One region of the Stenotrophomonas sp. 10N36 genome, then DNA from elsewhere that is predicted to be linked to it. Evidence: riboswitches for the same ligand, from Rfam matches in the RefSeq annotation. Region 1 holds a riboswitch; the other holds the start of a gene.

Evidence for each region. A riboswitch is a leader RNA that binds a small molecule or an ion and turns the genes downstream of it on or off. The one in region 1 is predicted to bind glycine.
Region 2: linked by a shared signal. The riboswitch ahead of gcvP (aminomethyl-transferring glycine dehydrogenase) and the one ahead of AC1DCJ_RS05805 (trimeric intracellular cation channel family protein) in region 1 are both predicted to bind glycine.

Annotation. Positions count from the first base shown of each region.
Region 1 is NZ_JBFTIS010000003.1:193,366-207,709, reverse strand. Features, by position in the region: gene AC1DCJ_RS05860 (primosomal protein N') at 1-147, shown strand, start outside; gene AC1DCJ_RS05855 (glutathione S-transferase family protein) at 855-1,475, opposite strand; gene AC1DCJ_RS05850 (hypothetical protein) at 1,578-1,787, shown strand; gene AC1DCJ_RS05845 (NYN domain-containing protein) at 1,806-2,567, opposite strand; gene AC1DCJ_RS05840 (NAD(P)/FAD-dependent oxidoreductase) at 2,730-4,040, shown strand; gene AC1DCJ_RS05835 (hypothetical protein) at 4,037-4,300, shown strand; gene AC1DCJ_RS05830 (DUF2004 domain-containing protein) at 4,343-4,666, opposite strand; gene AC1DCJ_RS05825 (DUF2750 domain-containing protein) at 4,784-5,206, opposite strand; gene AC1DCJ_RS05820 (nuclear transport factor 2 family protein) at 5,203-5,649, opposite strand; gene AC1DCJ_RS05815 (hypothetical protein) at 5,681-6,160, opposite strand; gene AC1DCJ_RS05810 (GIY-YIG nuclease family protein) at 6,246-6,509, opposite strand; glycine riboswitch at 6,554-6,648, shown strand; glycine riboswitch at 6,657-6,748, shown strand; gene AC1DCJ_RS05805 (trimeric intracellular cation channel family protein) at 6,839-7,456, shown strand; gene AC1DCJ_RS05800 (MdtA/MuxA family multidrug efflux RND transporter periplasmic adaptor subunit) at 7,897-9,072, shown strand; gene AC1DCJ_RS05795 (MdtB/MuxB family multidrug efflux RND transporter permease subunit) at 9,069-12,176, shown strand; gene AC1DCJ_RS05790 (efflux RND transporter permease subunit) at 12,173-14,344, shown strand, end outside.
Region 2 is NZ_JBFTIS010000013.1:79,435-93,778, forward strand. Features, by position in the region: gene gcvP (aminomethyl-transferring glycine dehydrogenase) at 1-1,658, opposite strand, end outside; glycine riboswitch at 1,747-1,848, opposite strand; gene AC1DCJ_RS13705 (multidrug effflux MFS transporter) at 2,142-3,365, shown strand; gene AC1DCJ_RS13710 (siderophore-interacting protein) at 3,531-4,424, shown strand; gene AC1DCJ_RS13715 (hypothetical protein) at 4,504-4,896, shown strand; gene AC1DCJ_RS13720 (M2 family metallopeptidase) at 5,054-7,051, opposite strand; gene AC1DCJ_RS13725 (phosphoethanolamine transferase) at 7,377-9,029, opposite strand; gene AC1DCJ_RS13730 (phosphatase PAP2 family protein) at 9,026-9,799, opposite strand; gene AC1DCJ_RS13735 (ArnT family glycosyltransferase) at 9,911-11,620, opposite strand; gene AC1DCJ_RS13740 (response regulator transcription factor) at 11,751-12,452, shown strand; gene AC1DCJ_RS13745 (sensor histidine kinase) at 12,439-13,749, shown strand; gene AC1DCJ_RS13750 (DUF819 family protein) at 13,866-14,344, shown strand, end outside.

The DNA of each region.
Region 1 (14,344 bases):
TACCAGCGCACGCAGCTGTTGTTGTCGGCGCCCGCACGCCAACCGCTGCACGGCGTGTTGGACCTGATCACCCCGCAGATCCACGCGCTGCCGCAGGCACGCAAGGTGCGCTGGTCGCTGGATGTGGATCCGACGGATCTGTACTAGGTAGGTGCCGACCGTGGGTCGGCACACCACGTCCGCCGTCGTTGCATCGCATGCGCGGGGCACGTGCGGACCAACGGTCCGCACCTACCACGTACCGCCGCCGACCGTTGGTCGGTGCGGCGCGTTTGCCTTCGTTGCATCGCGTGCGCGGGCCATGTGCGGACCAACGGTCCGCACCTACCATGTGCCACCGCCGACCGTTGGTCGGTGCGGCGCGTTTGCCTTCGTTGCATCGCGTGCGCGGGCCATGTGCGGACCAACGGTCCGCACCTACCATGTGCCACCGCCGACCGTTGGTCGGTGCGGCGCGTTCGCCGTCGTTGCGTCGCACGCGCGGGGCACGTGCGGACCAACGGTCCGCACCTACCATGTGCCACCGCCGACCGTTGGTCGGTGCGGCACGTTCGCCATCGTTGCATCGCGTGCGCGGGCCGTGTGCGGACCAACGGTCCGCACCTACCATGTGCCACCGCCGACCGTTGGTCGGTGCGGCGCGTTCGCCATCGTTGCATCGCATGCGCGGGGCACGTGCGGACCAACGGTCCGCACCTACCATGTGCCACCCATCCGGTATGTGCCACCCATCCGGTCGGTGTCACCCATCCGGATGTGCCACCCATCCGGATGTGCCACCCATCCGGTATGTGCCACCCATCCGGTCGGTGTCACCCATCCGGTAGGTGCCGACCGTTGGTCGGCACGGCGCGTCAGGTCAACGCGGTCATGACCCCGCGCTGGTACGCCGGGCGCTGCTTGAGGCGCTCGTACCAGGCCGCCAGGTGGGGCAACTGCGGGCGCTGGATCGGCATTTCGAACCAGGCATAGATGAAGGCGCCCAGCGGGATATCGCCCATGGCGAAGTCATCGCCTGACAGCCACGGCTGCCGCGACAACGCGTCGTCGGCCATGGCCAGCAGGTCGCCCGAGCGCACCAGCGCGGTGGCGATGCGTGCTTCATCGCGGTCGGCCGGGGCGGTGCGCAGAGTGCCCCAGAACAGGTCGCGGAATACGCCGGAGAAGGCGGAGGTGGTCCAGTCCATCCACTTCTCCGACTGGGCGCGCGCCACCACATCTTCCGGGTACAGCGTGCCCAGCGCATAGCGCGCGGCCAGGTAACGCACGATGGTGTTGGATTCCCACAGCGGCAGGCCGTGGTCTTCGATCAACGGCACCAGGCCGTTGGGGTTCATTGCGCGGTATTCGGGCGACTGGGTGCCGCCAAACGCACCGCCGACCTGGATCGACTCGTAGGGCACGGCGATTTCCTCGGCACACCAGAGGACTTTGCGCACGTTGCTCGAATTGTGGCGGCCCCAGATCTTCAGCATGGTTGGTTTCCCGGTTCGGACAGAAGCGGTGCCACAGCACCGCGCAGTGGCGCTACGATACGCCGGTCGGCGGCGTGGCCGTCACCTCATGGGCGAAATGCAATGTTTGCGCAGATCCTCGAAATCAGTCTGTTGTGCCTGGGTATCGTGCTGCTGGTCGTGGGCTACCGCCGTCATCATCGCAACCTGATGCTGGCCGCCGCGCTGGTGCTGATGTCGTTCGGCACGCTGCAGGATTTCGGCCGCGGTGTCATCGACGGCTACCAGCAGTCCGACGCGCGCACGCTGTCGGTGGTGCACGCCACGCACTGACCGGCACCCCACCGTGCATCACTTGGCCGCCTTGGCCGCGCCCTTCTTCGGCAGCGCGCGCACGTAGGTGGATTTGCCGTCCTTCTTCATCTCGAACAAGCCGGTGGCGGCCAGCAGTTCGCTGAGCTTGCCGTAGCCGTAATTGCGCGAATCGAACGAGGCCTGGTTGCCGATCTGGCTGCCCACCGGGCCCAGGTGCGACCAGCCATCGTCGGCTTCGGCCGAGGCCACCGCGCTGCGCAGCATCTGCACCAGGCGGGTGTCGCTGCGCAGCTCGGGGCCGCTCTTGCGCGGCCGGGTTTCCTCGTTGCCGTGCTCCACCTCGGGGTCGGCGGCCAGGTCCTGCCCGAGTGCCTCCAGGTAGGTGAACTTGGAGCAGGCATTGACGAAGGGCTCGGGGGTTTTCTTCTCCCCGAACCCGTACACCTTGACCCCGTCGGTGAGCAGGCGCATCACCAGCGGGGTGAAGTCGGCATCGCTGGAGACGATCGCAAACCCATCCAGGTTGCGTGCGTACAGCAGGTCCATGCCATCGATGACCATGGCCATGTCCGAGGCGTTCTTGCCCCGGCTGTAGGCGAACTGCTGGATCGGGCGGATGGCATAGGCATGCAGCACCGATTCCCAGCCCTTCAGCGCCGGGCTCTTCCAGTTGCCATAGGCGCGGCGCACGTTGGCCACGCCATAGCGCGCCACCTCGGCCAGCACCACGTCGATCTTCGACGACGGCGCGTTGTCGGCATCGATGAGCAGGGCGATGCGCTTTTCCGGTTCGGTCATGTCAGCCTCCACAGCGATGCGACCACGGCCATGCGCCAGCGCGACGGCCCCTGAACCCAGTATCTGTCATCCGCGTGAACATCGTGCTTCACGTGCGACGATATGCCGCGTCGACCATGAACCCATGGGCCGGAGGGCCGGCCCCCGCCAAGGAGTCCTTGCATGACCCGCGATACCCTGCCCCACCTGGTGATCATCGGTGGAGGCTTCGCCGGCCTCTGGGCCACCCGGGCATTGGCCAGCGCGCGTGTGCGCATCACCCTGGTAGACCGCCGCAACCACCATCTGTTCCAGCCGCTGCTGTACCAGGTGGCCACCGCCGGCCTGTCGGCCCCGGATATCGCCGCGCCCCTGCGCCACATCCTGGGCGACCAGCGCAACGTGGAAGTGCGCCTGGGCGAAGTGACCTCGATTGACAAGCAGGCCCGGCAGATCACCCTGGCCGATGGCAGCGCGCTGGGCTATGACACGCTGATGCTGTGCACGGGTGCCACCCACGCCTACTTCGGCCACGACGAATGGGCCGCCGATGCGCCCGGGCTGAAGACCCTGGACGATGCCATCGCGCTCCGCCGCAAACTGCTGCTGGCCTTCGAGCGCGCCGAGGCCGAGCCCGATCCGGCCCGCAAGGCCGCCTGGCTCAGCTTCGCGGTCGTCGGCGGCGGGCCCACCGGGGTGGAACTGGCCGGCACCCTGGCCGAAATCGCCCGGCACACGCTGCGCAACGAGTTCCGCCACATCGACCCGGCCAGCGCCAAGGTGCGCCTGGTGGAAGCCGGCCCCCGGGTGCTGTCGACCTTCCCCGAGGTGCTGTCGTTGAAGGCGCGCCGCCAGCTGGAAAAACTGGGCGTGGAAGTACTCACCGGTACGCCGGTCAGTGACATCAACGGCGACGGCTTCCAGCTGGGCAACCAGTTCGTGCCGGCGCGCACCGTGGTGTGGGCCGCCGGCGTGGCCGCCTCACCGCTGGCACGCACGCTCGAGGTGCCGCTGGACCGCGCCGGCCGCGTGCCGGTACAGCCCGACCTGACGATCGAGGGCCACCCGGAGATCTTCGTTGCCGGCGACCTGGCCGCGCTCAGCCAGGCCGACGGCCGGCCGGTGCCCGGCGTGGCACCGGCGGCCAAGCAGATGGGCAAGCATGTGGCCGCGATCATCCGCGCGCGGTTGGACGACAAACCGGCGCCGGGCGCGTTCAAGTACCAGGACTTCGGCAACCTGGCCACGATCGGGCGCATGGCGGCCATCGTGCACCTGGGCAAGCTGCAGTTGTCCGGCGTGCTGGCCTGGTGGTTCTGGCTGGCCGCGCACGTGTTCTTCCTGATCGGCTTCCGCAACCGCATCGTGGTGCTGCTCAACTGGGCGGTGGCGTATTGGAGCTACCAGCGCAGTGCGCGGATCATCTTCGGGGATGACCGCGAGGACCGCAGGCCGAAGCTGCCCAGCGATACCCCGCCGCCGCCCGCGCCATGAGCAACCGCGAAACCTGTCCGGGCTGCGCGGCCGTGTTCGACAGCCGCAGGGCATTGGTGCGCAGCGGCGTGCCGATGTTCTTCAACGCGATCACCCCGCGCCACGTGCAGATGCAGGTGCGTTGTCCGAACTGCGGGCACCACTTCGCTGCCAGCCAGCTGCGCCTGTTCGGTGTGCTGTCACCTCAGGGGTTGCGCTGGGTGCTGGTGGGCATTCTGGCGCTGTGCGTATTGCTGATGTTCGTGCTGCCGCCGCGTTAGGGGTGAACCCATCGGTATGTCCGGTGACTTCGCCCCGATGCATCAGCTTTCCATCGCGATCGCGTCGATCTCGCCGGCCTCATCGAAGTGCACCGACACCACGTAGTTCGTGACGTCGCCCGGCAGGGTGAAATCGAAATACTCGATCTCGTTTTCGCCCCAGGCCGACTTGAATTCCAGCAGGCCGATGATGGCGGCCGACGTCGGCGCAACGTCGCCGAGGTGCTGCTGCCAATAGCTGGCCGGCAGCTCGTCGCGGTGGTGGTCGGCGAAAATATCCACGCCGTCTTCCCCGGCTTCGGTGCCCACGGCCTGCTGGAGGGCGGCCAGTGCCTGCGCCTGTCGTTGTGCGGTTGTATCGGTCATGTGCTTTCCTTGTCTGTGGGGTGAAATGCGGCCTTGCATCGTGGAGACGCGCAGGGCGCAGCGCATGATCGCGGTGACGCGGCGGGCGGTCAATCGCGCGCGTTCGTCTCCCGCAGACTATTCGAGTCTTTCCCGCTCTTCTTCGATATCGGCCTTCAGCGTGGCAGGCTCGACGGTCGCGCCCTGGCCGTGTTCGTCAGGCAGCACACAGACCCGCCGACCGTCACCGGCAAGGCCGGGCAGCCAGCGCTCCAGGAAGGCGTGCAGCGCGATCCTCTCCGGCCACGTGTTCGACCAGCTGCCCACCGCCGCACGTTCGGCGAACGCGCGAAACGGCCAGAACGGCGCCACCTGTTGATCCGCATCGGTAGCCGACATCACCCAGCCATCGGTGTTGCGCAATCCCCACACTTCTTCCCAGTCGGCCACGCGATTGACGAAATAGGCGTAGCGCTTCTCTGGCCGTGCACGCAGCACGGCGTCGACCTCGTGCGGCCCGAATCGATATCCCGCCTCACTGTCGCTGTGCGTGGTCGTCACTTCGCCGCCGCTTTCGGCTTGCTGTACCACAGCGCATTGACGATGACCCAGCGCTCGCCGAACCGGCCCATGTGGAAATAGTCCACGAACCACGGTGTTTCCAACCGCACCGAGGCGGCGTTGCCGGTAACGTCGAGCAGCGTGCAGCTGCGGTTCCACTGGTCCTTCGGGGTTTTCAACGCGCCCTGCCGGGTGAGCTCCACCAGTTCTTCCTTCGACATCCGGCGCAGGCCGAGGCGCTCATCCGGCGTGTCACCCAGGATCGCGCGCTTGGCCAGGTCCGGGTGCAGCGAACGCGCCACGCGGGCCGGGTCGCCTTCGAGCTGGCCGTCCACGTAGTCCAGGCAGGTGGCTTCGATCGCGGCACGCGTGGCGGGATCGATGGCGGGGGCGGCAGGTGTAGTAGCGCCGGCAAGGGCGAGCAACAGGGCAAGCGGGGTCATCGCAGGGTTTCCCTCGGGTAGGTGGCGCAGCTCATTCCTCGCCGAACAGCTCCAATTCGGTCAGGCCCAGCTGCATGTACATGAAGGCAGCCGCCTCGTCGCTCATCGGCTCACCCGTGCGAAGACCGTCCAGCCAGGCCGTGATCGCCGCATTGTGCGGGCTGACCGCATCGGCCATCGCCTTCTTCTTCGCCGGGCTCTCCCCCTCCTGCATCATCTCGCGGAGGACGTCGTCGCCGATGCCCCAGTATTCGGCCAGCGGCACCAGGCCACGAAGGTGGGCGGGCACCTTGGCCGGGTCGAGCGGCGTGCGCGCGGCCGCGATGGCATCGGGGGCGTAGGCGGCGCGGAAGGCGTCGGCCGGGGCAATGCCGCCATGACGCAGTGCGTTCACGGGCCTGGCCGCCGATGCGGGCGCGGCGATCACCACGCCGACCAGCAGCAGCGTGGGGAGCGACAGGAGCCACGTCGTGCGCGTCCCTGTCAGCGGCTTTCGTTGGAGATCGAACATCCTGGTTCCCTCCCGATGGTCGGCTGATTGTGGCCTACGCCGTGACGGCGAGCCAGCGTCACGCGCAGCCGTGTAGAGCCCGGCGCTACGGGGTGGCCTGCAGCCACGCCAGCTTGCGCGCCCGCGGCTGGCGCTTGAGCTGCCATTCGGCCTTGGAGGCGGTCGCCCGGTCTGGGTAGGCGCGCATGGCCAGCAGCTTCACCGGCGGATGGGCGCGGGTGTACTTGGCGCCCTTGCCGGCCAGATGGGCCTGGAAGCGGGCGTCCACGTCGTTGCTGATGCCGGCGTAATAACTGCCGTTGCGGCATTCCAGCAGGTACACGTACCAAGGGGCGGGTTCAGCGGGCATACCGGGATTATCCACCGGAGAGCGCCCGGCGGCTGCTAGAATCCGCCCCGGATGCAGGAGAGAGGTGCCACGCTGGCACCCGCCGAAGGCGCAGGCTCCCATAATCGCTCAGGCCGGTGGCTCGGAACGCCACCAACCATGCATCCAGCACGCCGATCTGGAGAGAGGTCTTCAATGACCCGCCGAAGGGGCACGTGGCCTTGGCCACCGAACTCTCAGGCAAAAGGACAGCGGGAGCGGCAACGGAATCCCACCCTCACGACAGTGCCCCGCGCTGGCGTGCGATGTGCGTGCTTCCGTCCCCGCCTGACGTGCCCGGAGCCTCCCCCATGCTGCTCTCCCTGATCTACCTCATCGCCATTTCCGCCGAAGCCATGACCGGCGCGCTGTCCGCCGGACGGCGGCGCATGGACCTGTTCGGCGTGGTCATTATCGCCTGCGTCACCGCGCTCGGCGGTGGTTCGCTGCGCGACATCGTGCTGGGCCACTACCCGCTGGGCTGGGTGAAGCACCCCGAGTACCTGGGCTTCACCATCTGCGCGGCGTTGATCGCCACCTGGGTGGCGCGCTGGATGCACCACTTCCGCCGCACCTTCCTGGTGCTGGATGGACTGGGGCTGATCTGCTTCACCCTGATCGGCTGCGCGGTGGCGCGCGATGCCGGCCACGCCGCGCCGATCGTGCTGATCTCGGGCATGTTGACCGGTGCCTTCGGCGGCGTGCTGCGCGACGTGCTGTGCAACGAGGTGCCGCTGATCTTCCAGAAGGAACTGTATGCGGTGATCACCCTGTTCACCGGCGCGGCCTACCTGGGCCTGCTGGAGCTGGGCGTGTCGATCAACGCGGCCACGCTGTGGTGCCTGGGCGGCGGCTTCCTGCTGCGTTTGCTGGCGATCCACTTCAAATGGGAAATGCCCAAGTTCGTCTACCGCGACGAGGTGCATTGAACGGAACGTTCAATGCACCGGTAGCACCCGACCGTTGGTCGGGTGGCATGACACACGTTCAATGCACCGGTAGCACCCGACCGTTGGTCGGGTGACGGCGCGTACCGACCAACGGTCGGTACCTACCGGCGGCATGCATGCGCCTTCCCGTGACCACGTTGGTCGGGTAGCGGCATGCATGCGCCCCCCGTGACCGCGTTGGTCGGATGACGCAATGCGCCCATCCACCCGGGCCCTGCCCCGCCCCATGACCAAGGGCATGTGAGTGCAGGCACCCACACGCGGTACCATGACGCCCCCGCCCCTCCCGGGTCGGTATCCAGCCACGCTGCGGCATTCGACCAGCGGCCCCGCCAGACAACCCCACTTCGCCTCGCCTGCCCCCACGGGCCGGTAAACCATGGACGCGTTCGCCGTGTGGCGCACGCGCAGGATGCCCCATGTCTGCCCCGCTCCCCTCGCGTTCCCGTCGTCTGTTCAAACCGCTGTTGGTCGTGGCCGTGCTGGCCGCCGCCGTGATCGCCTGGCGCGTGTTGTCGCCCGCGCCGGCCGCCGAAGCCGCACCCGCGAGCACCGCAACGCCGGTGCGCGTGGCCACCGTGGTGCGCGAAGACCTGGTGGTACGGCTGAAGGCGCTGGGCACGGTGACGCCGTTGCATACCGTGAGCCTGCGCAGCCGCGTGGAGGGCGAACTGCTGCGGCTGTCGTTCCGCGAGGGTGAACACGTCAAGGCCGGCGACCTGATCGCCGAGATCGATCCGCGCCCCTACCAGGTGGCGTTGGCGCGTGCGCTGGGCACCCAGCAACAGAACCTGGCCGAACTGGACAACGCGCAGACCCAGCTCAAGCGTTACAGCGAACTGCAGGCCAAGCACTTCGTGTCGGCCCAGGACCTGAGCGACCAACAGAGCAAGGTGCGCCAACTCCAGGGCCGGCGCCAGACCGACCAGGCCGCGGTGGATGAAGCCCGCCTGCAGTTGCAGTACACGCGCATCACCGCGCCGGTAGCCGGGCGCATGGGCCTGCGCAACGTGGACGTGGGCAACCTGGTACGCAGCGGTGATACCGAACCGCTGGCCACCATCACCCAGACCACGCCGATCAGCGTGCTCTTCACCGTACCCGAGCCGGACTTGCCGGCCGTGGTCGCCGCCGTGCGCGCCACGCCCGACCTCACGGTGGAAGCCTGGGATCGCGAAGAGCGCCATGCGCTCGGCAGCGGCGTGCTGTCCAGCCTGGACAACCGCATCGACACCGCCACCGGCACGCTGAAGCTGCGCGCGCAGTTCGCCAATGCCGACGAGGCGCTGTTCCCCAACCAGTTCGTCAACATCCGCCTGCAGGTCAGCAGTGCCGATGCGGTGGTGATACCCAACGCCGCCGTGCAGTTCGGCAGCAAGGGCAGCTATGTATATGTGATTGCCCCGGACAACACCTCGCACCTGCGCAACGTGGTGCTGGGCCCGGCTGATGGCGAGCGCGTCTCGGTGCGCGAAGGCCTCAAGGCCGGCGAGCGGGTGGTGGTTGAAGGCATCGACGGCCTGCGCGAAGGTGCGCCGGTAGAGGTGGTGCCCACGCCGGGCACGCAGGTGGACGCGCCGCGGACCGGCGCATGAACCTCTCGCGCCCCTTCATCGAGCGCTCGGTAGCCACCACGCTGCTGATGGTGGCGCTGCTGCTGACCGGCATCCTGGCCTACCGGCTGCTGCCGGTGGCGGCGCTGCCGCAGGTGGATTACCCGATCATCCAGGTCACCACGCTGTACCCGGGCGCCAGCCCGGGGGTGACCACCAGTGCGGTGACCGCGCCGCTGGAGCGCCAGCTCGGCCAGATTCCCGGGCTGAAACAGATGTCCTCCACCAGCTCGGGCGGTGCGTCGGTGATCACCCTGCAGTTCTCGCTGGAGGTGGCCCTGGGCGTGGCCGAGCAGGAAGTGCAGGCGGCCATCAACGCCGCCGACAGCTTCCTGCCCGACGACCTGCCGGTGCCGCCGGTGTACCGCAAGGTCAACCCGGCCGACACCCCGATCCTGACCCTGGCGGTGACCTCGCAGGGGCTGTCGCTGCCGCAGGTGCACGACCTGGTGGATACGCGCATGGCCCAGCGCCTGTCGCAGCTGCCGGGCGTGGGCCTGGTCAGCCTGGCCGGTGGGCAGCGCCCGGCGGTGCGCATCCAGGTGAACCCGTCGGCGCTGGCCGCCAACGGGCTGAGCATGGCCAGCATCCGCACCGCGATCGGCGCGGCCAACGTCAACATGCCCAAGGGCAGCTTCGACGGCCCCACCCGCGCGATCATGCTCGATGCCAACGACCAGATGCGCTCGGTGGCCGAGTACCAGGCGCTGATCCTGGCCTACAAGGACGGCGCGCCGCTGCGCCTGGGCGATGTAGCCACGATCGAAGACGGCGCGGAAAACCGCCAGCTGGCCGCGTGGTCGGGCACCACGCCGGCGGTGCTGATCAACATCCAGCGCCAGCCCGGTGCCAACGTGATCGCCGTGGTGGACCAGGTGCGGGCGCTGCTGCCGCAGCTGCAGGCGTCGTTGCCCAAGGGCGTGGACGTGGCGGTGCTGAGCGACCGCACCGAATCGATCCGCGCCTCCATCCGCGGCGTGCAGCACGAACTGCTGATCGCCATCGCGCTGGTGGTGATGGTCACCTTCGTGTTCCTGCGCAACATTCCGGCCACGATCATTCCCAGCATCGCGGTGCCGCTGTCGCTGGTGGGCACCTTCGGGGTGATGCTGCTGGCCGGTTTCTCGCTCAACAACCTCACCCTGATGGCGCTCACCATCGCCACCGGCTTCGTGGTCGACGATGCGATCGTGATGCTGGAGAACATCGCCCGCCACCTGGAACGCGGCGCCACGCCGATGCAGGCGGCACTGAAGGGCGCCCGGCAGATCGGCTTCACCCTGATCTCGCTGACCCTGTCGCTGATCGCGGTGCTGATCCCGCTGCTGTTCATGGCCGACGTGGTGGGCAAGCTGTTCCACGAGTTCGCGATCACCCTGGCGGTGGCGATCGGCATTTCGCTGCTGGTCTCGCTGACGCTGACGCCGATGATGTGCGCACGCCTGCTCAAGGCCGGGCATGCCACCCGCCGCGATGCCGACGGCCAGGAATCGGCGCAGCAGGGCGACCCGTTCGACCGCGTCGTGGCGATCTACGACCGCCAGCTGCACTGGGTGCTGCAGCGCCAGCCGCTGATGCTGGGCGCCACCGTGGCCACCCTGCTGCTTACCGCCGCGCTGTACGTGTGGGTGCCCAAGGGGTTCTTCCCGGTGCAGGACGCCGGCCTGATCCAGGGCATCAGCGAAGCGCCGCAGTCGATCTCGTTCCAGGCCATGGCGCAGCGCCAGCAGGCGCTTGCCGCGGCGCTGCTGGACGATGCGGACGTGGCCAGCCTGTCCTCGTTCATCGGCGTGGACGGCAACAACGCCACGCTCAACAGTGGCCGGTTGCTGATCGAACTGAAACCGCATGCGCAGCGCGATGCCGACGCGCAGGCGATCATCGCGCGGCTGCAGCAGCGCGTGGCGCACGTACCCGGCATCAAGCTGTACCTGCAGCCCGTACAGGAACTGGGCATCGAGGACCGGATCAGCCGCACCCAGTACCAGTTCACCCTGACCAGTCCCGACAGCGACCAGCTCGCGCAGTGGACGCCCCGGTTGCTGGCGCACCTGCAGCAGTCCGCGGCCCTGGCCGACGTGGCCAGCGACCTGCAGGACCAGGGCCTGCAGGCGCACGTGCTGATCGACCGCGTCGCCGCCGCGCGCCTGGGCATCAGCGTGGACGCGGTGGCCGATGCGCTGTACGACGCGTTCGGCCAGCGCCAGATCTCCACCATCTTCACCCAGGCCAACCAGTACCGCGTGGTGCTGGAAGCGCGCCCGGACGTGGCCTTCGGGCCGGACGCCATCGCGCGACTGCACGTGGCCGGGCCGGATGGCAAACAGGTGCCGCTGAATGGCATCGCGCGCATCGAGCAGCGCCCGGCGCACCTGTTGATCAACCACGTGGGCCAGTTCCCGGCGGTAACGTTCTCGTTCAACCTGGCACGCGGTGCGTCGCTGGGCGAAGCGGTGGAGGCCATTGAAGGCGCGCGTGCGGCGATCGGCCTGCCCACCGGGGTGGAGCTGCGCCTGCAGGGCGCGGCCGACGCGTTCCGCGCCTCACTGTCGAGCACGCTGTGGCTGGTGCTGGCCGCGGTGGTGGTGATGTACCTGGTGCTGGGCGTGCTGTATGAGAGTTTCATCCACCCCATCACCATCCTCTCCACGCTGCCCTCGGCCACGGTGGGCGCGCTGCTGGCCCTGCTGCTGAGCGGGCGCAGCCTGGACCTGATCGCGGTGATCGGCATCGTGCTGCTGATCGGGCTGGTGAAGAAGAACGCGATCATGATGATCGACTTCGCGCTGGAGGCCGAGCGTGAGTTCGGCCTGGCCCCGCGCCAGGCGATTCACCAGGCCGCGCTGCTGCGCTTCCGTCCGATCCTGATGACCACGCTGGCCGCACTGTTCGGCGCCATTCCGCTGATGTTTGCCAGCGGCTCGGGCGCGGAACTGCGGCAGCCGCTGGGCGTGGTGATGGTGGGCGGGCTGATCGTCAGCCAGGTGCTCACCCTGTTCACCACGCCGGTGATCTACCTGTTCTTCGACCGCTTCCGCCAGCGCCCGGCCGAACGTGCCGACGATGCGGCCGAGGCCCACGCGTGAGTCCGCTGGCGCGGGCGATCGGCTGGTTCGTGCAGCATCCGGTGGCCACCCTGCTGCTGTCGGTGGCGGTGGTGCTGGCCGGCCTGCTGGGCCTGCGGCTGCTGCCGGTGGCACCGCTGCCGCAGGTGGACTACCCGGCCATCAACGTCAGCGCCAGCCTGCCCGGGGCCAGCCCCGAATCGATGGCGGCCAACGTGGCCACGCCGCTGGAACGGGCGCTGGGCACGATTCCGGGATTGAGCCGGATCGACTCGGCCAGCACCCAGGGCTCCACCCAGATCGAGCTGCAGTTCGAACTGGGGCGCGACGTGGACAGCGCCGCGCGCGACGTGCAGGCGGCCATCAACGCCGCCCGCGCGCAGCTGCCCAGCGGCATGCCGGGCATGCCCCAATACAACAAGGTCAATCCCTCGCAGGCACCTATCCTGGCGCTGGCGCTGAGTTCGGACAGCCTCTCGCCCGGGCAGATCTTCGATGTGGCCTCCACGGTGATCGCGCAGAAGCTGGCGCAGATTCCCGGCGTGGGCGAAGTGCAGGTCGGCGGTAGTTCGCTGCCGGCGGTGCGGGTGTCGCTGGACCCCAATGCGCTCAACCAGCAGCGCATCGCGCTCGATGACGTCGCGGCGGCCATCCGCACCGCCAACGCACTCAAGCCGCTGGGCACCGTGGCCAGCCAGAGCCGGCAATGGCAGCTGGAGGCCAGCCTGCAGCTGCGCACCGCCGCCGAGTACCGCGACCTGATCATCGCCATGCGCGAGGGCCGCCCGGTGCACCTGCGCGACGTGGCCCAGGTCAGCGAGGGCGTGGAAGACCGCTATGCCAGCGGCTTCCACAACCAGCGCCCGGCGGTGCTGCTGATCGTCAGCCGCCAGCCCGACGCCAACATCATCGAGACCGTCGACGCCATCAACGCGCAGATGGACACGCTGCAGGCGCTGCTGCCGGCCAGCATCGACATGCAGGTGGTGATGGACCGCTCGCCGGTGATCCGCGCCACCCTGCGCGAGGCTGAGCTGACCCTGCTGCTGGCCATTGCCCTGGTGGTGCTGGTGGTGCTGGCGTTCCTGGGCCACTGGCGCGCCGCGCTGGTACCCACCCTGGCCATTCCGGTGTCGCTGCTGGGCGCACTGGCGGTGATCGCGCTGCTCGGTTTCTCGCTCAACACGCTGTCGTTGATGGCGCTGATCGTGGCCGCGGTGCTGGTGGTGGACGACGCCATCGTGGTGCTGGAGAACATCGCCCGCCATCGCGAGAACGGCGCCTCGCCGATGGACGCGGCCCTGCGTGGTGCCGGTGAAGTGGGCGCCACGCTGTTGTCGATGAACATCGCGCTGGCGGTGGTGTTCGTGTCGATCCTGTTCCTGGACGACTTCGTGGAGAAGCTGTTCCGCGAGTTCTCGCTGACCCTGGTGGCGGCAATGGGCGTGTCGCTGCTGGTCTCGCTGAGCCTGACCCCGATGCTGTGCGCGCGTCTGCTGGGCCGTGAGCGGCCCGGTGCGGGCAACGTGCTGCAGCGGGGCGGCACGGCGTTGTTCGAGCGGCTGCGCGGCGGCTACGTGGCCAGCCTGCAGACGATGCTGCGCTGGCTGGCGGTGCCGTTGCTGCTGTTCGGCGCGGTGATCGGGCTGAACGTGTGGCTGTTCCAGCAGGTGCCCAAGGGCATCGTGCCCAAGCAGGACACCGCCCAGCTGCGGGGTTTCGCGCGCGGCGACGATGGGCTGTCATTCCAGGTGATGCAGCCCAAGATCGACGCGTATCGGACGTTGCTGCTGGCCGACCCGGCCATCAGCGACATCATCGGGTACATCGGCGGGCGCAGCGGGGTCAACAACGCCTTCATCATGATCAAGATGAAGCCGCTGGCCGAGCGCAAGGTGTCCAGCCAGCAGGTGATCGACCGCCTGCGCAGCAACATGCCGAAGATTCCCGGCGGCGGCATGTTCCTGTGGGTGGACCAGGACATCAAGCTGGAAGGCAGCGGCGACAGTGGCCAGTACGAGTTCCAGCTGCTGTCCGGCGAGCTGGAACCCCTACGGCAATGGGCCCCCAGGGTGGCCGACGCCCTGCGTGCCCTGCCCGAGCTGGTGGACGTGGAATCCAAGGGCGATGAAGGCATGCGCCAGGTGGTGCTGGACATCGACCGCGACGCCGCCGCACGGCTGGGCGTG
Region 2 (14,344 bases), on a different contig from region 1:
AGCATCGCTTCCAGGCTCTCGATCAGGTCCTTGTAGCCGGTGGCCTGGTCGGCCGGGGCCAGCGGATGGATGTTGGCGAACTCCGGCCAGGTCACCGGAATCATCTCGGCGGTGGCGTTGAGCTTCATGGTGCAGCTGCCCAGCGGGATCATGGTGCGATCCATCGCCAGATCCTTGTCCGCCAGCGAACGCAGGTAACGCAGCAGTTCGTGCTCGCTGTGGTGGGTGTTGAACACCGGGTGGGTCAGGAACGCGCTGGTGCGCACCAGGCCGGCCGGCAGCGCGTCGGCGGTGCTGGCGTCCAGGGCATCCACATCCACCTGGGCGCCGAACAGCTGGCCCAGGGCCACGATGTCGTCGCGGGTGGTGGTTTCATCCAGGCTGATGCCGACCGCTTCGCTGTCGATCGCGCGCAGGTTGATGCGCGCCGCCGCGGCCTTGGCGTGGATCGCCTTGGCGTCGATGTCCTTGACGTGCAGGGTGTCGAAGAAGTGCTCGCCCACGTTGACGCCGGCAGCGCGCAGCGCATTGGCCAGGATCGCGGCCAGGCGGTGGGTGCGGCGGGCGATCCGGGTCAGGCCGTCCGGGCCGTGGTACACCGCGTACATCGAGGCCATCACCGCCAGCAGCACCTGGGCGGTGCAGATGTTGGAGGTGGCCTTCTCGCGGCGGATGTGCTGCTCGCGGGTCTGCAGGGTGAGGCGGTAGGCCGCGTTGCCCTGGGCGTCGACCGACACGCCGATCAGGCGGCCCGGCATCGAGCGCTTGTAGGCGTCGCGGCAGGCCATGAACGCGGCATGCGGGCCGCCGAAACCGAACGGCACGCCGAACCGCTGCGAGTTGCCGACCACGATGTCCGCGCCCCATTCGCCGGGCGCGGCGATCAGGGTCAGCGCCAGCAGGTCGGTGGCCACGGCGACCAGGCCGCCGCGCGCGTGCACGGCATCGGCCAGCGCCTTGTAGTCACCCACATGGCCGAAGGTGTCCGGGTACTGCAGCAGCACGCCGTAGGCTTCGGCTTCCATGGCTTCTGCCGGGGTGCCCACGCGCAGCACGATGCCCATCGGCTCGGCGCGCGTGCGCAGCAGTTCCAGCGTCTGCGGGTGCACCGCGTCGTGCACGAAGAAGGTGTCGGACTTGCTCTTGGCCGAACGCTTGGCCAGGGTCATCGCTTCGGCCGCGGCGGTGGCTTCGTCCAGCAGCGAGGCGTTGGCGATTTCCATGCCGGTCAGGTCGGCGCACAGGGTCTGGAAGTTGATCAGCGCTTCCATGCGGCCCTGCGAGATCTCGGCCTGGTACGGGGTGTAGGCGGTGTACCACGCCGGGTTTTCCAGCACGTTGCGCAGGATCACGTTCGGGGTGAGCGTGCCGTAGTAGCCCTGGCCGATGAAGGTGCGGAACACCTGGTTCTTGTCGGCGATGGCGCGGATCTTGGCCAGCGCCTGCACTTCGGTCAGCGACTCGGGCAGGTCCAGCGCCGCCGGCGACTTGATCCCGGCGGGCACGATCGCATCGGTGAGCGCGTCCAGTGAGGCGTGGCCGACCACGTCGAGCATCTGCGCGATTTCGGCGTCGTTGGGGCCAATGTGGCGTTCGACGAACGCGTGGCTGTGTTCAAGCTCGCGCAGGGAAGGGGTGTTCTGGGACATGGCTGGCATCTCGAAGAGTGGGCACGCACGTTCGGAAGGCTGCCGGGTCGGGGTGCATCGCAGACGCGCGCGAACCACCGGACCTTGCGGTCTTCCTGGGTGCCCCTCTGTCCTTTTGCCTGAGAGTTTAAAAGCGCGCATCTGCGTGCTTCGTGCCCCTTCGGCGCCGGCAGTGGCCGGTCTCTCCAGAGTTTTGATGCGGGTGGTATCGGGCCTGAGCGATTACGGGCGTTGCGCCTTCGGCAGCGGGTGCTTCAAAACAAAGCGCCGCTTCTCCCACCATGTAGCCCGGCGATTATAGCCCAGCGGCCTTGCCGGCTGCGGCCCTACCCGGGATGAATGGGGGACGCCAGACGCCCCGGAATGGGACCGTTGGCATGGTGCGGGGGCCGGCAAAGGCCTATCATGGCCGGATCCTCGTATTCATCTGGCGCCGCCCGTTCCGGGCTGGCGCCCGCCGTGCATTCGCGCATGGCCCAGACGGAAGACCGCATGACGCCCGCCTCGCCCTCGACCCGCCGCCTGGCCCTGCTGCTCGCAGGCCTGGCGATGTTCGGTCCGTTCTCGATCGACACCATTTTCCCGGCCTTCCTGCTGCTGGGGGAGCGCATGCAGGTGGACCAGGTCGCGGTGCAGCAGACCATCAGCGTGTACCTGCTGTTCTACGGCCTGATGAGCCTGGCGCACGGCCCGCTGTCGGATGCGTTCGGGCGCAAGCGGGTGATCATCGGCGGGCTGGTGCTGTTCATCGGCGCCTCGATCGGCTGCGCGCTGTCACGTGACATGACCACGCTGCTGGTGTTCCGCGCGCTGCAGGGCGTCACCGCCGGGGTCGGGGTGATCGTCGGCCGCGCCGTGATCCGCGACCTGTACCACGGGGCAGACGCGCAGCGCCTGATGAGCCAGGTGTCGATGATCTTCGGCGTGGCCCCGGCGATCGCGCCGATCATCGGCGGCTGGATCCTGCTGGGCGGGGGCGACTGGCCGCTGATCTTCTGGTTCCTGGTGCTGTTCGGGGTGGTGCTGTTGCTGGCCACCGGCAAGTGGCTGCCTGAAACCCACCCGGTGGAGGCACGCACGCCGTTGTCGATGCGCGAACTGCTGCGCAGCTACCTGCGCATGGGCTCCAACCCGCGCCTGTTGCGGCTGGCGGCGGCCGGCGCGTTCAACTTCTCCGGCATCTTCCTGTACATCGCCTCGGCCCCGGTATTTGTCATGCAGCACCTCAAGCTGGGCGAGGGCGGCTTTGCGTGGCTGTTCATCCCCACCATCGGCGGCATGACGATGGGCTCGTTCCTGTCCGGGCGCATGGCCGGGCGACTGACCGCGCAGCGCCAGATCGGCATCGGCTTCGGCCTGTGCGCGGTGTCGGCGGCGCTCAACCTGGGCTACGTGCTGGCGGTGCCGCAGATCATGCTGCCGTGGGCGGTGCTGCCGATCTTCCTGGGGGGCGTGGGCATGGCGCTGATCTTCCCGATCCTGGCGTTGGCGGTGCTGGACATGTACCCGCACCAGCGCGGGCTGGCCTCGTCGATGCAGATGTTCATCCAGCTGATGATCAACACCGTGGTGGCCGGCGTGGTCTCGCCGCTGCTCAGTGCCAAGCCGCTGCATCTTGCGCTGGGTTATGCGGGCTTCTTCGCCGTGGGGGCCAGTTTCTGGTATTGGGAACGCCACTGCGAGCAGCGCCGCGCGCTGTTGACGCCCATCGAATAAGCCGCGCGCACGCCACGGTTGCGTCGTGCGCAACCGTGGCGCCGCCGCCATTGCCAACCTGCGGTGGCGGCGTATTCTGTGTGCTCGCCAGCCAGTTCGTGCACCACGACAGCCAACACATTCCCCTGCGGGCCGTCCGTGTCCGCCGCACTCCAGGGTGATTGCATGGCTGCACAGCAGACCTACCGCCTGTTCGACGTCGCGCTCAAGCAGCGCACCGTCCTTTCCCCGTCGCTGACCCGCATGGTGTTCGCCGCGCCCGACGTGGCCAACATGAAGACCGAGGGGCCGGACCAGCGCATCAAGGTGTTTTTCCCGCTGCCCGGCCAGGACGCGCCGCAGGTGCCGCAGGGCGAGGACTGGTACGCACGCTACCGCGCCCTGCCTGAGGACGAACGCGCCCCGATGCGGACCTACACCATCCGTGCGCTGCGCCCGGAGGCCGGCGAGGTCGACGTCGATTTCGTCCTGCACGGGGAGACCGGCCCGGCCTCGCGTTGGGCCACCCATGCCCGTATCGGCGACCGCATCGGCCTGTTGGCCCCGGATGCACAGGTGGCCGACAGCAGCCAGGGATTCGAGTGGAAGCCGCCGGCCGACGTGCAGCGGGTGCTGCTGGTGGCCGATGAGACCGCATTGCCGGCGGTGGCCGGCATCCTGGAAGACCTGGCCCGCTGGCCACATCCGCCGCAGGTGCAGGCTTTCCTGGAAGTGGCCCACGACGCCGATGTGCTGCCGCTGGTGGCCCCGGTGGGGGCGCAGCTGTTCTGGCTGGCCCGCGAGGGCGCCGCGCACGGGCAGCTGCTGCAGCAGGCCGTGCAGGCGCGGGTCGGGCCGTTGGGGCTGCGCGCGGCCGAGCAGGACCTGGCCGAGATCGACATCGACCAGGACATTTTGTGGGAGCAGGCCAGTGCGCCGGGCGGCGGGCTGTACGCCTGGGTCGCCGGTGAAGCCGGCGCGGTGTTGGCGATCCGCCGGCACCTGGTGAAGGACTGCGGAATCGACAAACGGGCCATCACCTTCATGGGGTACTGGCGCCACGGCAAGGTGCTGGATTGAGGGGCGGCGGTGGCCAGCGGCCGGCCTGGCGGGGCGCGTGCGGTATCCTTGGCGCTTTGATGCAGTCCGGACGTTCTTGATGTCGACCACCTCCAAACTGCGCCGCGACATCCGCCGGCGCCGTGAAACCCAGGCCGCCAACCGTGAGCAGGCCGCCGCCCCGCCGGTCGAACCGCATGCGGAACTGCGCGACCAGCAGCGCACGCTGTTGGCTGGCGTGGTGCGTCGCGATGGCGAATGGGTGCTGGGCATGGACGGCCGTATCGCCGGCCAGACCCCCAGTGCCGCCCGCGTGCTGGCGCTGATCATGCAGGCCGCCGAACTGCACGAACGCCAGGGCACGCCGGTGCGCCTGGTGTATTCGGATGCACTGAAGGACGCCGCGCATGCCGAGGCCAAGGCCGACGGCAAGGATTTCGAGCAGTTCAAGGCCGAACTCGCCGCCAGCCTGAAGACCCCGACGCACTCCTGAGGCCGGGGGTAGAGCCACGCCATGCGTGGGTGCGGTCGGTTCGGATGTCATCAGATCCATCCAAGGCCACCGACAGCAAACAAGAAAAAACCGGCCTTTTGGCCGGTTTTTTTTCATGCAGCAGTGGGGCCGACCAACAGCCGGCCCCAGTGCACGGTCAGCGTGCTGCCGGTGCGGTCGCGGCCGGGGCGGCCGCGGCGGTGGCCGCCGGTGCCTTCCAACCGCACATCTGGCCTTGGTTCTGCTGCTTGAGCCAGTCGTTGACCGGGGTGAAGTACTCGATCATCGGGCCGGCATCGAGCTTGTCGCCGCCGGTGATCTCGCGCAGCGTGGCCTGCCACGGCTGGCTGGCACCCTTGCTCAGCATCGCCCAGAACTTCTGCCCGGCTTCCTTGTTGCCGTAGAAGCTGCACTGGTGCAGCGGGCCCTTGTAGCCGGAGGCATCGCACAGGCCCTTGTAGAACTGGAACTGCAGGATGCGCGCCAGGAAGTAGCGGGTGTACGGGGTGTTGCCCGGCACGTGGTACTTGGCACCCGGATCGAAGAACTCCTCACCGCGCGCCCCCACCGGGGCCACGCCCTGGTACTTGGCCTTCAGATCCCACCACGCCTGGTTGTAGTGGTCCGGGGTGATGGAGCCATCGAACACGCCCCAGCGCCACCGGTCGATCATCAGGCCGAACGGCAGGAACGACACGCCGCTGAGGGCCATGCGCATCTGCGCGTTGATGGTGGCCTCGCGACTTTCCTGCGGCTTGTCGACCAGGCCGATGGAGTTGAGGTACTGCGGGGTCATCGCCAGCACGATGGTGTCGCCGATCGCTTCATGGAAGCCATCGTTGGCACCGCCCTGGAACAGCGGCGGCAGCGGGTTGTAGGCCAGGTCGTAATAGATGTGGCCCAGCTCGTGGTAGATGGTGGTGAAGTTCTCTTCGGTGGGCTTGATGCACATCTTGGTGCGCACGTCGCCGTCCATGTTCATGTCCCAGGCGCTGGCGTGGCAGACCACGTCGCGGTCCAGCGGCTTGATGAACTGGGTCTTGTCCCAGTACGACTTGGGCAGCGCGGGCATGCCGAGCGAGACGTAGAAGTCCTGCGCACGTTCGGTCATCTGCTTGGCGGTACGCAGTTCGGCCTCGCGCTGCGCCTTGAACTGCGCTTCGATGCTGGTGGTGGTGCCGCCGGCCTTGGCCAGCGCGCCGCTGAGGTTGGTCTGGTACTGCTTTTCCAGCGCGGCGGTGATGTCCAGGCTGCCGGCGCCGGGATACGGTTCCAGCTGGTCCCAGAGGTTGGACCAGTCCTGCTGCCACATGTTGCCGAGCAGGTGGGCGGCGATCAGGCCACCCTCGGTTTCAGCCTTGTCCTTGCCGTAGGTGTCGTCCAGCTTGGTACGGGCGTAGCAGTGGAGCTGTTCGTACATGGGCTTGACCTGTTCCCACAGGCGGTCGGTTTCCGGGCCGATCTGCTCGGGGGGCATGTCGTAGCCGCTGCGCCACATCTGGCCGGCGTCGGCGAAGCCCATTTCCTTGGCACCTTCGTTGACGAGGCCGACGAAGCGCTGGTAGTCGGCGCGCATGGGTTTGGTGGTGGCGTGCCAGCCCTGCCAGGCGTCAAGCTGTTTGTCGTAGTCGCGGCTGCGGGCCAGGACCTGTTCGAGGTCGCCAAGCTGACGGCAGGTGGCGGGGTTGGCGTCGTCGGTGCAGTACTTGCCCGAGCCGTAGGCGCCTTCCATGCGGCTGGCGATGCGGGTGAGCTCGGAGAGCTTGGCCGGGTCGCGCGGGGCGGGCATGGAGGTCATGAGTTTGAGGAGGTGGATCTGGCGCTTGGTATCCTCGCTCATGGGCTTGCCGTCGTAGGTGCCGGCCTGGGTGATCCAGCCGTTGAGGACGGTGAGCCAGCGTTCGTTGGCCTTGGCCGCCACGCGCTCGGAATCCTCGTTGATGTAGGTCGAGGAGAGCCACTGTGCCGAGGTCATTTCCGGGTACATGGCCTTGTACTCGGCGTTGACGCGGGCGATGAACTGGTCCGCGGTTTCGGTCGGGGTGGCAGCAGCCGCGGCGGGGGCATCGGCCGGGGTCGTTTCCTTCTGGCAGGCCGCCAGCGTCAGTGCGGCAGCACTGACAGCCAGGGCCAGCAGGAGCGGGCGGTGGTTCACGGGGACATCCTTGGGTGGTGACAGACCGGCGAAGGCTAGTGAAGCGTCCGTCACACCGCAAGGGGCAGGGCAGCAACGTGTACTGCGCACGTCCTTTGAAAGCAGTTGGCTGTGCCGGCTCCGGGAGCGGCTCGGTGTGGGTAGGTTGGCAGGACACGCCGTGAATCCATCCCTGGAGGCTCGTGAGCGCCATCCATGGCGCCCAACGGTCCCGCCAACCCACCCACACCGACCCGTCCACACAGGGCTGGTGCGCATGGCAACGGCAAGTGCAACTACAACGGCCACTCTCGTCTTGCGCGGAAACCGACTCGCCAGCAGAAGACTAGGCCTCGCACCCTGCAAACAGATCGCGGTCGCGTTCGTAGATGGCGGTCTTGACCTGCATCAGCCCCAGGACGGACGGGAAGAGGTTGTCGTGGTCGGTGTATTTGGCCGCGCGCTGGCGCACGCAGGTCAGGTTGAGGCCGCGGTTGGCGGCGAAGGATGGGGAGAACCACATCGTCATCGGTACCCGCGTCTGTTCCTGTGGTGCAATCGCATACGGCACGCCGTGCAGGAACAGGCCTTTTTCGCCCAGTGATTCACCGTGGTCGGACAGGTAGATCATCGCCGTGTCGTAGTCGTCCATGCCTTTCAGCGTGCCGATCGTGCGCGACAGCAGGTGGTCGGTGTAGAGCAGTGCGTTGTCGTAACTGTTGGTGATCTGCTCGCGGCTGCACTTGCCCAGGTCGGCGGTGTCGCAGGTGGGGGTGAAGTGGCGGAAGCTGGCGGGGTAGCGTTCGAAATAGCTCGGCCCGTGGTTGCCCAGCTGGTGCAGTACCACCACCCGGTCGCCAGGTTTGGCGCGTACCTGCGCGGCCAGGTCGTCGATCAGGATCTCGTCCATGCAGCGTCCGTTGGCGCACAGCTGCGGGTGCTTGGCATCGTCCAGCGCCTGCATCGGCAGGCCTTCGCAGACGCCCTTGCAGCCGGACTGGTTGTCACGCCACAGCGTGCTGATGCCGGCGCGGTCCAGCACGTGCAGCAACGACTGGTGCGCGCGGATCTTTTTCTCGTCGTAGTCATGGCGACCGTACGGCGAGAACAGGCACGGCAGGGAGACTTCGGTGCTGGTGCCGCACGAATGCATGTCCGGGAAGTTGATCACCCCGGCCTGCGCCAGCTCCGGCGTGGTCTGCCTGGCATAGCCGTTCAGACCCCAGTTCTGCGCGCGTGCGGTTTCGCCCATCACGATCACCAGCAGCCGCGGCCGGCTGCCTGCGGCGCGCGGTGTGGCCGTGGCGTCGGTGCCGATCGGCAGCTTGGGGGCGCGCTGGATCGGATTGTCGCCGCGCAGTGCCTTGGGCAGGCCCAGCAGGAAATTGCCGGGAGTTGCCAGATAGCGCACTTCGCGCTGGTTGCGCATCAGCGCCGACATTTCCTGGAAGGACAGCATCGCCCCGCCCAGTGCCATCAGCAGCGAGAGCAGCAGGAAGCCGGCGCGCCACAGCAGCGCCTTGCCCCAGCTGCGCTTGAGCAGCTGTACCCGCCACAGCACCAGCATCGGCAGCAGCGCCAGCAGCACCAGCGGCGCAATCAGCGCCGGCGTCATCAGCTCGCCGCTTTCCTTGTGGTCGGTGGCCAGCACGTTGCGCAGCATGTCCGCATCCAGGTAGATGTGGTAACTGCCCATGTAGTGCGCGGCCATCGCGGTGCACAGCAGCAACACTCCCAGAACTACCTTGGCGTTCCACCGCCACACCAGCAGGCCCATCAGCAGGCAGTGCGCACCCACCAGGAACAGCAGCAGCGAGGTGGCAAAGCGCAGGCTGCCCGGGTGGGTGGCCATGGCGCTGTGCCAGAACAGGCCATTGCAGGCCAGCGCGAAGAACACGCTGGTCAGTACGATCAGGCGCTCGGTGGACAGCTGCGGCCGCCAGTGCAGCAGCGTGGCCAGCGCGGGCAGGCGCACACTGCGCGGCAGGGTGGCGCTCATGCGGCCTCTCCCTGTGCGGCGATGGCTGGCATGGCCTGCGGGCGGGCGGCAATGCGCTCTACCAGCAGGTACAAGCCCAGCGAGAGGGCCCAGCAGGTGGCCAGGGTCCACAGGTCATGCGACAGGAAGTGCGCGCCGCGCAGTTGCTGGGCCAGGCCGAACACGCCGCCGGCCACCAGCCCAACCGCCAACCCGCGCCAGCGCCACGCCGGGCGCACCAGCAGCGCGAAGAAGTACAGGCTGACCCAGGCGAAGCCGGCGCTGGAATGCCCAGCCGGGAAGCACACACCGCGCGGCATGCCCGGTGGACGGCTGGCAAACACGCCCACGTATTCGCGGAGCCCGCCATAACGGGCCAGGTCCCACGGGCAATCCATGTTGGTCAGCGACTTGAGCAGCGACACCGCCCCGGTGCCCAGGGCCACCGCCAGCACCAGGTACAGCAGCGGCCAACGCCATGCCGCAGTGCGGTCGCTGCGCCAGGCGTGCGTGCACAGCAGGATCGTGACCAGCGCGCCCAGCGCGCTGGCCCACTTGCCGCCCTTGTGCACCAGCTGACTGGTGGCCCAGGCGTTCTGCAGCGCCCAGTGGTGCCCTTCCAACCGATAGAACTGGTCGGCCAGCCACTGGTCGCCGCCCATGCCCATCAGCACCACGCTGGCGGCCAGGGTGAGCAGCAGGGGGAGCCACAGGTGGCTGCGCAGAAAGCCCGGGCGGGCAGCTGCGGCCAGTGGAAGCGGGCGAAACGGTATGGCTGGAACTGAAGACATGGGCAAAGCGCCGGGCGGGGTGATCCGCGGCCATGGTCGTCAGCGGTGTGTCGGAGAGCGGTCGGAGCGGTGTTGCCCGCAGGTTAAGCCCCGACCGCCGATGCCGCCGGTTCAGTCTTGCTCGTCGTCCGACGCCGCATCGGGCGCCAGGTGGGCCTGGCACCCGGCGCGCCATGCATGGCCCGGCACCAGCTGCCAGCGATTGCGGTTGCTGCTGCCAATGTCCACCACCTGGGCGGCGTCCACGCAGGGGCTCATGGCCTGGTCCAGCACCAGCAGCCAGCGTGCATCCGGCGCCTGCTGCAGCCACGGCCCGGCCTGCTGCCATTGTTCGTCCCACGGCCGCTTGAAGCCGAACTCGGTCACCGGGCGATCGGCCTGCAGCAGGTTCTGTTCGCGCCACGCCACCAGGCCCAGCTGCGCCTCCGGCCCGATCCGTTGGCCAACCCGCTGCATCAACGCCGAGGCCGAGCTGTAGGGGTCCAGCGCCGGCATCAGGCCCCAGCCGTACACGTTCCAGAGCAGGCAGGCGCACACCACCACCAGGGCGCCGACGCGTCGCTGGCGCAGCCACACCAGTGCGGCCACCAGCAGCACGCCGAAGCCGAGCAGCCAGCCGCCCAGCAGCGGCAGCAGGCTGTCGGGCATGCCACGCCGATCCAGCTGGGCATGCGCCCACGGGCTTCCGCCGAGCAATTGCACGCTGACGTACAGCGCGGCAGCGGCGAGCACGCCCACGTAGGCCAGCAGCAGCCAGCGCGGGCCGGTGCGGCGCAGCAGCCCGGGCAACACCGGTGCGGCGGCCACGCACAGCAGCGGCAGCATCGGGAAAATGTAGACCTCGCGCTTGCCCGGGCTGGCGCTGAAGAACACCAGCACCAGCACCGCCCACCCCAGCAGCAGCCAGTAGCGGCCATCCAGGCGTTTCAGCCGCCGCCACCATGCCGGCAGCAGGGCCGGCAGCAGCAGGCAGCCGGGCAGCCACAACGTGGCCATCACCTGCAGGTAATACCAGGCCGGCTTCACGTGGTGCCACGCATTGGCGTAGCGCGTGCCGGTCTGCTTGAACAGCAGTTCACGTGCGTAGGCCTGCAGGCTCGGGTCGGGGGAGTGCAGCAGGGCCAGGCCCAGCGGCGCCAGCCACACCGCGGCACCGAGCAGGAACCCGGGCACCAGCAACCACAAGGCACGTCCACGGCCGGCGTGGCCGTCGTCGCCCTGCACCCGCCACCGCCACAGCGCCCAGGGCAGCAGCACCAGCAGCGGCAGGAAGCCCACCCCCTTGGTCACCGTGCCCAGGCCTGCGGCAAACCCGGCCACCAGCACCGCGCGCCGGTTGGGCGCCTCCAGCAGATGCCGCAGCAGGCCCCACATGGCCAGCGTGGTCAGCCCCACCAGCACCATGTCGATCTGCGCGCGCTTGGCCATCAACCCGAACTGCAGGCAACTGGCCAGCGCCAGCATGGCCCACCAGGCAACACGCCGGTTCCACAGGCGACGCCCCAGGTCCCAGCACAGCCACAGCGTCAGCAGCGCCGCCAGCAACGACGGCAGCAGGAAGGCCAGATTCCAGTTGCCCAGCAACTGGTGGCTGGCGGCCTGCATCCACATGAACACCGGCGGCTTTTCGGCATAGAGGTCGCCGCCGCGATGCGGCAGCAGCCATTGCCCACTGTCCACCATGGCGCGGGCGGCCAGTACGAAGCGCGGCTCATCCGGTGGCGAGGGCTGACGCATGCCGATCCCGGCCAGCAGCGCCAGCACGATGGCCACGCAGGCGAGCAGATGCCAATGCTGGCGGGACAAGCGGGCTTCAGGCACGTCCGGATCCTTGGGAAAAACCAGTACTGTCTCCCCGACAGCGTAGGAAAAGCGTCGAAACCGGGCCATTGCGACCGGATTCCGACATGGATGCGGCTACCATGCGCCGATCCGTTCACGAGAGTCTGCCATGCGGCTCCTGGTCATTGAAGACAACCGCCAACTGGTCGCCAACCTGTTCGATTATTTCGAGTCACGCGGGCATGTTCTGGATGTGGCGCCCGATGGCGTCACCGGCCTGCACCTGGCGGCCACCCATGCGTACGACGCCTTGATCCTGGACTGGATGCTGCCGCGCATGGAAGGCCCGGAGGTGCTGCGCCGGCTGCGCGCCGACCATGGCTCGGAAGTCCCGGTGATCATGCTCACCGCACGTGACGAACTGCCCGACAAGATCGCCGGTTTCCGCGCCGGTGCCGACGACTACCTGACCAAGCCCTTCGCGCTGCCCGAACTGGAAGTACGGCTGGAGGCGCTGATGGTGCGCGCGCATGGCCGCAACCCGCGCAAGCTGCTGGAGGTGGCCGACCTCAAGCTGGACCTGGCCACGCTGGAGGCGCACCGCGACGGCAAGGCGCTGCACCTGTATCCGGCCTGCCGCAAGCTGCTGGAAGTGCTGATGCGTGCCAGCCCCGGCGCGGTGACCCGGCAGCAGCTGGAGTTCGCGCTGTGGGGCGATGAACCACCGGACGGCGACCTGCTGCGGTCGCACGTGTACGAACTGCGCCGCAGCGTGGACGGCCCGTTCCAGCAGAAGTTGATCCACACCCTGCCACGGGTGGGCTACCGGCTGGGTGTGAGCGCCGCGGACAGTGCCGATGAAACCGCGTAAACCGGCACCCCTGCACCGGCGCCTGGTGTGGTGGCTGCTGGGCTACCTGGGGCTGATCTCGCTGGCGGTGTTCAGCGTGGGCAACTACGTGCACGAACATGCCGAGCATTCCGCCTGGCGCGCCCTGCTCAACTCCGAGCTGGACAGTATCGTCAACCACATCGAACACGAGCCGCACTACCGCTGGCAGGACTCGGACACGCTGCGCCTGTTCACCGTGGATGCCAGTGAACGCGTGCCGCCGATCCTGCGCACGCTGCACCCGGGCCTGCACGACGGGGTGGTGATCAACGGCCGCTCCAGCGCGGTGATGGTGCGCGATACCGAGCGGCTGGGGCGGCTGGCCCTGGTGCTGGACATCAATGACTTCCACGAGCTGGAAGAGTTCGCCACGCGCTGGGTGATGCTGGCCGGCGTGGTGATGATCATCGTGACCGTGCTGATGGCCTCCTTCGGCGTGGGCCGGCTGGTCCGCCCGCTGCGGTCGCTGGCCCAGCGCATCGACGGGCTCAAGCCCGGCGTGCCGGGGCAGCAGGTGCAGGTGGATCCGCGCGGCAGTTCGGAGCTGTATGTCATTGCCGATGCGGTCAACGACTACCTGGCCCGCAACGAACAGTTCGTCGAACGTGAGCGCATCTTCGTCAGCACCGCCAGCCACGAACTGCGCACGCCGATCGCGGTGATCACCGGCGCGGCCGAACTGGCGCTGGAGCAGCCCGGCCTGCCCGAACGTGCGCGCCAGCAGATGCAGCGCGTGCATCGCACCGCGCAGGGCGTGGAGCAGTTGATCCAGCTGCTGCTGGTGCTGGCCCGCGAACCGGCGCGGCTGGTTGCGCTGGGCGAGCGCATCGCGCTGGACCAGCTGGTGCCGGCCATCATTGAAGACCACCGCCACCTGATGGGCGACAAGGACCTGCGCATCGCCGTGGACGGCCTGGCCCGTATCGACATCATCGCGCCACCGGCGGTGGTGCAGGCGGCCATCGGCAACCTGCTGCGCAATGCGATCGAGAACAGCGGGCGCGGCACCATCCATGTGCAGGTGTCCGACCGGGCCGTGGTGACGCTGCAGGATCCCGGGCATGGCATGAGCCCGGAGGAAATCGCCGCGGTGCATGCACGCCTGGCGCGGGGTGATCGCAATGAACAGAGCGGAATCGGGCTGGAGCTGATCGCCAAGCTGTGCGAGCACCTGGGCTGGGCCCTGCAGATAGAGCCCTGTGCGCCACGCGGCACCCGGGTGATTCTGGATCTGGGGGCGTCGCTGCCGCAGGCACCGGGCGATGCGATGACGTAACCGACATCAAGAACGCTGCACTGCAGGGTGGCGCAGCGTGAAGATGATGTTAACCTCTGGAAGGGCGCCGCTTTATGCGGCGCTTTTTTTTTCTTCGATCGACAGAGGATGGCAAGATGCCGACCGAAACCAGTACCGCCCTGATCACCAACGATATCGTCGGGCTTGGCCTGATTGCCGCCACGCTCGCCGTGATTTTCTGGGCGGCCAGCGGCCCCACCCCCCGCCTGAAAAAGATCTTCGCCTGGGTGCCGGCGTTGCTGCTGTGCTACTTCATCCCGGCCATCTACAACACCGCCGGCCTCATCGACGGCCACAACACCTCGCTCTACAACCCGGTCGCGCGCGACGTGCTGCTGCCGGCCGCATTGGTGCTGCTGACCCTGTCGATCGACCTCAAGGGGATCCTCAAGCTGGGCCCGAAGCTGCTGGTGATGTTCTGCGCCGGTACGCTGGGGATCATTCTTGGTGCGATCGTGTCGTTCCAGGCGATGTCCTGGATCCACCCGGCAACCGTCGCGGGCGACACCTGGAAGGGCATGGCCGCATTGGCCGGCAGCTGGATCGGCGGCGGGGCCAACATGGTCGCGATGCG